Regions from separate parts of the Shewanella sp. KJ2020 genome, predicted to be linked through region 2. Evidence: predicted binding sites of a transcription regulator. Region 2 holds the regulator's gene; the other holds the start of a gene.
What was found. Region 2 encodes sigma-54, which starts transcription at its own class of promoters, with help from an activator protein. Its sites were predicted from a motif close to GTTGGCACGNNNNTNGNNT; they were not measured.

Region 1 (3,454 bases), on a different contig from region 2:
TGACATAAACACCATGGCAGCCAGTCCAATATTCAGACTCCAGAAGGCTCCTTTAAGCATTTTATTGTTCCACTGCATATTGCCCGTGAGGCCGCGTAGGCAGAAGAGCATTAGGCCTATGCCTAGCATTCCATATACTCCCATAAATGCTGCATGAGCGTGGGTTGCTGTGGTGTTTAAGCCTTGTATGTAATAAAGGGCGATAGGTGGATTAATAAGGAATCCTAGTACGCCAGCACCGATTAAGTTCCAAAATGCGGTGGCCACAAAGAACATAATGGCCCAGTGGTATCTTTGCATCCATGGACTGGCTTTACGCAAGCGATAGGTTTCCATTGCCTCAAAACCTATGATGGCTAAAGGCACGACTTCTAAGGCCGAGAAAATTGCGCCCCAGGCGATAACCGAGGTTGGAGTGCCGGTAAAATAGAGGTGGTGTAAGGTGCCGATTAAGCCACCCGTTAAGAAGATCACTGTTGTAAACAACACCGCACCGTTGGCGCTGCGGCCGCGGATCAAGCCTAAGCGAACTAACATCAGTGCAATGACTGCGGTTGCAAAGGTTTCGAAGAAGCCTTCAACCCATAAGTGTACAACCCACCAACGCCAGTATTCGGCGATGGCTAAATTGGAGTGTTTGCCCATAAAGAGGCCAGCACCATAGAACAAACCAATGGCAACACAGGAGGCATAGAGTACCCAAATAACAGGGCGCATTTCGCCTTGCACCTTGAGGGCGGGTTTAATGGCTGCAGTGACTAAAGCGAGCCAGATCAGTAGGCCAGCGAGGAGCAGGATTTGCCATACTCGGCCTAGGTCTATGTATTCATACCCTTGATGACCAAAGAGGAAGTTCATATCGAGGTCAAAATACTGCTGCACCCCAATCCATTCGCCGGCCATTGAACCTAGCACTACGACCACTAAGGCAACCCAAAGTACGTTAACGCCTAGACGTTGGTATTTAGGTTCATAGCCCGATAACGCGGGGGCAATATATAGACCTGTGCCTAACCAAGCCGTGGCAATCCAAAATACTGCTAATTGGGTGTGCCAGGTACGAGTCACTGAGTAGGGAAGTATCTCAGCAAGGGGGAAACCGTAAAACTCTTGGCCTTCCACAGCATAGTGAGCGGTAATGCCCCCGAGTAAAATTTGCAGTAAAAAGAGACCTATCGCTGTGATGAAGTATTTCCCGACGGCCTTTTGTGAGGCGGTAGGTTTAGTAAAAAACAGCGGATCTTGTTCCGATGGTTTCGGCAGACTTTCATGCTTACCGCTGGCATGGTGCCAGAGCAATCCGCCAATACCCGCTATCAGGGTCACGATACTGAGGATCGACCAGACAATATTATCCGAGGTGGGAGTATTGCCCAGTTGGGGATCGAAGGGCCAATTATTGGTGTAAGTGTAGGAGGCATCAGGGCGTTCAGTGATTGCAGCCCAAGCACCCCAAAAGAGGAAAGCATTAAGTTGTTCACGGCGGGCAAGATCGGGCACTGTGCCCTCTTTCATGGCGTATTGTTCGCGCAGTGAACTGAGTTTCGGGTCATCACCAAACAAGGATAAATAATGTTGAGTAACCCTGTTGATCGCTTCTACCCGTATGGAGGATAGTTTAATCAGGCTAGTGCCATCGGCCTGTTGTTCGACGCTGTTATGGCGTAAATCATCCCTTAATGCTTGCTCAAGGCCTGCTTTTTCTTGGGAGTTTAATTGGGCAAATGGCGTCTGGTATTGCTGCTCGGCGCGCAGATCGAGCCAAGCCTCGGCTTCCCTGTGTAACCAGTCTGCTGTCCAATCGGGCGCAACATAGGAGCCGTGCCCCCAAACTGAGCCGAGTTGATGGCCACCCATTGAGCGCCATACTAATTGGCCCTGTTCTATATCATTTTCGCTAAAAATAACTTGGCCATTCACATCGATAAAGGCTGTGGGTATGGGTGGTTTTTCCCGATAAATTTCACTGCCTATGCTCAGTAGTACAGTAAATGAAGCTATCAACACTAATAATAGTGCGATGGCGGTGAGTTTTTGTTTGCTCATAAGTCCCCTTAATGCAACGTCATTTTGATACCTTTTGTTGGTTATTGCGCAAAACGTGCCAAGTTTTTTGTCGTTGAAAATAAAGGAATATTTTTATTTGATGTCGAATTTAATTGTCTTTTTGATACTGTTATTCATTGTTTAAATGACATTGATTGTTTTTATGACAATGCTGAATAAATAAATGTCGATAAAACAATCAATCTAGCCAGTTGACCCAGCACTTTCAAAATATTGCGGGGTATAACAGGCTTAAAGATAGCATTTAAGCCATAAAGCGCATTTTTAGATGGTTACTATTGTCATTTCAGTTAAAAGCGCTGGGTTTACGTGGGGTGATTTTTTATAAGTAAATGATAATTTTATAGTTTTCATTGATAATGTCACAAGTTGATAGGCTTGATGACTTTTAAGTTTTTTATGGTTTTTTATGGTTTTTTATGCGAAAGTTAATCCAAAGTTGTGATTGATAGTGTTTAAGCGTAGATGATTGAAATTTAATATTTAACGCTCCAATATTTTGTATTGTTTGTGCTAATATAAAATCACAAAAATTGTCAGTTGAGTCATTTTTAACCTCGGTGATTTGTCTATCGTATAGCTAAATAAGCGGTATTTAAGGAGGCATGTGTGGATGCAGATTCCATCAATAGTTTTTTTCTGATCGGTGCCTTACTTACTGCAGTGAGTGTTTTGCTCAGCCCTATGTCTTCCCGCCTCGGCATCCCTATTTTATTGATTTTCCTCGCGGTAGGTATTTTGGCCGGTGAAGATGGCCCGGGTGGGATCCTGTTCGATGATTATTCGACCGCCTATCTTGTCAGTAACTTAGCGTTAGCGATTATTTTACTCGACGGTGGTATGCGTACACGGGTTGCCAGCTTTAGGGTGGCCCTGTGGCCCGCATTATCCCTGGCGACCTTTGGTGTTGCTATTACCACCAGTATCACTGGCATCATGGCCGCATGGCTGTTCGATTTACACTGGTTGCAAGGTTTGCTGGTGGGGGCCATTGTCGGCTCAACCGATGCCGCAGCGGTATTCTCTTTACTTAAGGGGCGCAGTCTCAACGAGCGGGTTGGTGCGACACTGGAAATCGAATCCGGTAGTAACGATCCCATGGCGGTGTTCCTAACTGTCACTCTGATTGCGATTCTCGCCAATGTGGATGCCGAATTGTCGGTTAGCTTTATGCTTATCAGCTTTATTAAGCAGTTTGGCTTGGGGATTTGTTTGGGCCTCGGTGGCGGCTGGATGCTGTGGAAGCTGGTCAATTTAAGTAAGCTCGCCGAGGGGCTGTATTCGATTTTAGTCTTAAGTGGTGGACTGATTATTTATGCGGCTTCTAACAAACTGGGCGGGAGTGGCATTTTATCTATTTATCTCGTTGGTTTGTTTCTGGGTAATA
Region 2 (3,454 bases):
CCGCAGGTACGAGCAATGCAAATAAAATATCGACAGGTTGCTTATCGATAGCATCGAAGGCTATCGGCTCCTCACATTTTACGAGTATCGCAATGGGTTGTGTTATATCGGTTAATCGACCATGTGGAATGGCGATACCGTTACCTATACCTGTGCTCCCCATCTTTTCGCGCGCCACAAGGCTTTCGAATATCTCTTGAGATGAGAGGGTAGGGTACTGGGCAGCGGCTAAGTCACTGATGAGTTCCAGTACCTTTTTCTTACTGCCCGGAGTGGCGCAGGTAGTGCACTCCGGCCGCAGTATGGTACAAAGTTCCATGGTTAGTGTTTTGTTAACTTCTCTTTGTGTTTAATAACCTGACGGTCAAGTTTGTCTATCAGGACGTCTATGGCAGCATACATGTCTGCATGCTCTGAAGTTGCAAAAACTTCACCACCGGTGAGGTTAATTCTCGCTTCGGCAATTTGTTGCATTTTCTCAACATTGAGCACAACGTGCACATTATTGATCTGTTCGAAATGACGTTCAAGTTTTGAAAACTTTTCCTCTACATATGCCCGTAACGATTCAGTAATCTCTATATGGTGTCCACTTAGGTTTATTTGCATAGAAACGTCCTCCGATATCCACTGTAGGCTATAAACTTTTACGCTGATTAGAAGGGGGAATAAGCATAGCTTCTCGATACTTCGCAATGGTTCTGCGGGCTACGTTTATCCCCTGTTCTGCCAGAAGTTGTGCCATCTTGCTGTCGCTTAATGGTTTTTTCTGGTTTTCCGCGGCAACCAGTTTCTTGATGAAGGCCCTGATTGCGGTGGATGAGCACTCGCCGCCATCGTCAGTCCCGACATGGCTTGAGAAGAAGTATTTTAGTTCAAAAAGTCCCTTAGGGGTATGCATGTATTTTTGGGTGGTCACCCGAGAAATGGTGGACTCATGCATTTCAACGGCTTCGGCAATATCATTGAGTACCATTGGCTTCATCGCTTCTTCACCGTATTCGAAGAAACCTTGCTGATATTGGACGATACAGTTCGCCACCTTGAGCAGGGTCTCGTTACGGCTCTCTAAGCTCTTGATAAACCATTTAGCCTCTTGCAGATGGCCGCGGATAAACTGGCTATCGGCTTGGCTCTTAGTGCTGCGTGCCATAGCTGCATATTGCTGATTGACATTGATTTTTGGCATGCAGTCTGGGTTTAGCTCCACCACCCAACGGCCATTTTTCTTTGATACTGACACATCGGGGATGACATATTCTTCATCCACTGGGGTGATCAATAAACCCGGACGAGGGTTGAGCGTCTGGATCAGGGCAATGCCGTCCCTTAATTCATCTTCTTTGAGTCTTGTCTTACGCATTAACAGTCTAAAATCACGGGCGGCGATCAGATCTAAATGATCTCTGATCAACATGCGGGCATTTTCGAGATGCGGTGTATCGGGCGAAAAATGGGATAGCTGGATAAGCAGACATTCGCTTAAATCCCTCGCGGCCACGCCAACGGGGTCGAAGTGTTGAATGCGTTTAAGCACGGCCTCTACTTCATCTAGTTCAATTTCTGGATTGCCCATGGCTTCGAGAATATCTTCGGTGCTTTGGGTGAGATAACCTTGATCGTCGATGGCATCAATAATGGCGGTGGCGATCGCTAAATCGGTTTCAGAAAAGGGCGTGAGGTTCTTTTGCCATTCTAAATGTTCGTATAGGCCTTCGCTGGTTTCACCTTGGAAGGGCATATCGTCTTCACGACTGCCACCTGGACCCGAGTTCGGTGAAGCGGTAAAGACTTCATCCCAAGTGGTATCCATGGGGAGTTCGTCCGGCATAGATTCTTTAGTCAAAGATTCCGCCGTGTCGACCGTGGAGCTATCCTGTTCGGGCGGCAGAGTGCTGGACTCGCTGAAATCGGTATCGGCTAGGGTCTGGTTGCGTTCGCTAGGTGCGTCAAATTGTTCCTCTTCCAGCTCGAGAAGGGGATTAGAGTCTAAGGCTTGCTGGATCTCTTGCTGCAGTTCTAATGACGACAGTTGCAACAGACGAATGGCCTGCTGTAATTGTGGCGTCATAGTTAACTGTTGACCCAGTTTGAGCTGGAGTGACGCTTTCATGTTACCGCTGATCCCTAGGTTATTATTTTAGAATGAGGTCGCTTGTTATCATTATGAAGGGAGCCGGATGATGTTAAATTTAATGGTCATTGGCTCCATTTCAGTAACTATAGCCTGAATTGTTCACCTAAGTACACAGCCCTAACTTGCTGATTGTCTAAGATCTCTGCGGGTGTGCCTTCGGCGATCAGGTTTCCGTGACTCACGATATAGGCATGTTCACATACATCTAATGTTTCGCGCACATTGTGGTCGGTGATCAAGACACCCAGCCCACGGCTCTTAAGTTGCTCGATAATTTTTTTAATATCGATAACTGAAATAGGGTCTACGCCGGCAAAGGGTTCATCGAGCAAAATAAACTTAGGGTTGGCGGCTAATGCGCGGGCAATTTCGACGCGGCGACGTTCGCCGCCCGATAAGGACATGCCCTGGCTATCGCGAATATGGGTGATATGGAACTCTTCGAGCAAGTGTTCCAATTCTTCCTCGCGCTGCTCAGCTTTTAGCTCTTTACGGGTTTGCAGTACCGCCATGATATTGTCGTGCACTGTGAGTTTACGAAAGATGCTGGCTTCCTGTGGCAGGTAACCAATCCCTTTACGGGCACGCAGGTGCATTGGGTCGGCGGTTAAATCGTCATCGTCGATAAAGATATGGCCCTTATCGCTTTTAACTAGCCCGACAACCATGTAGAAAGTGGTTGTTTTGCCGGCACCATTCGGGCCGAGTAGGCCAACGACCTGACCCGTTTTGACCGTTAGGCTGACATCCTTAACGACTTGGCGGCTCTTATAGCTCTTCGCCAGATTTTGTGCTCTTAGGGTGATCTGGGTCATTTAGAATCCTGCTGTTTCTTCACAGGTTTATCCGCCGGGGTTTCTGGCTTGGCATCATCTTGATAGCTTTCGGGCTGGATGATAGTGATCACTCGATCATTGCCGCTGCCCGTGCTTTCGGCGATCAGTTTTTGCTGGGTGATGTTGTAACGGATGAGATTTCCCGTCACTTGGCTACCCGCTTGATCTAGGGAAGCAGAACCCGTCAGCGTTAGGGTGCGAGTCGCCATTTCGTAGCGAATTTCTTTCGCGCTGGCGGAGGCGGGGCGACCATCGTCTAAAATTTGGGTATAAGTTGCAGGATTACCCGTAGCCACCAAAATTTTACTGTTTTCACCCTCTGCCGAAAATGCGCGCAGCTGTTGTGCATTGATTTTAATCGAGCCTTGGGTGACCTCTACCGGGCCAAAGAAGATGATTTGGTTGTTTTTAATATCCGCGGTTTGGCTCACAGCCTTGATTTTCACTTCCTGCTTTAGATCATCCACTTTTGCGAAGGCGC

Region 1: the regulator sigma-54 is predicted to act here: its motif matches at 2,091-2,109, upstream of MJO46_RS16315 (nitric-oxide reductase large subunit).

The regions. Positions count from the first base shown of each region.
Region 1 is NZ_JAKUKD010000030.1:219,059-222,512, forward strand. It holds gene MJO46_RS16315 (nitric-oxide reductase large subunit) at 1-2,046, opposite strand, end outside; gene MJO46_RS16320 (potassium/proton antiporter) at 2,677-3,454, shown strand, end outside.
Region 2 is NZ_JAKUKD010000014.1:14,420-17,873, reverse strand. It holds gene ptsN (PTS IIA-like nitrogen regulatory protein PtsN) at 1-319, opposite strand, end outside; gene hpf (ribosome hibernation promoting factor) at 322-609, opposite strand; gene MJO46_RS08755 (RNA polymerase factor sigma-54) at 638-2,113, opposite strand; gene lptB (LPS export ABC transporter ATP-binding protein) at 2,221-2,952, opposite strand; gene lptA (lipopolysaccharide transport periplasmic protein LptA) at 2,949-3,454, opposite strand, start outside.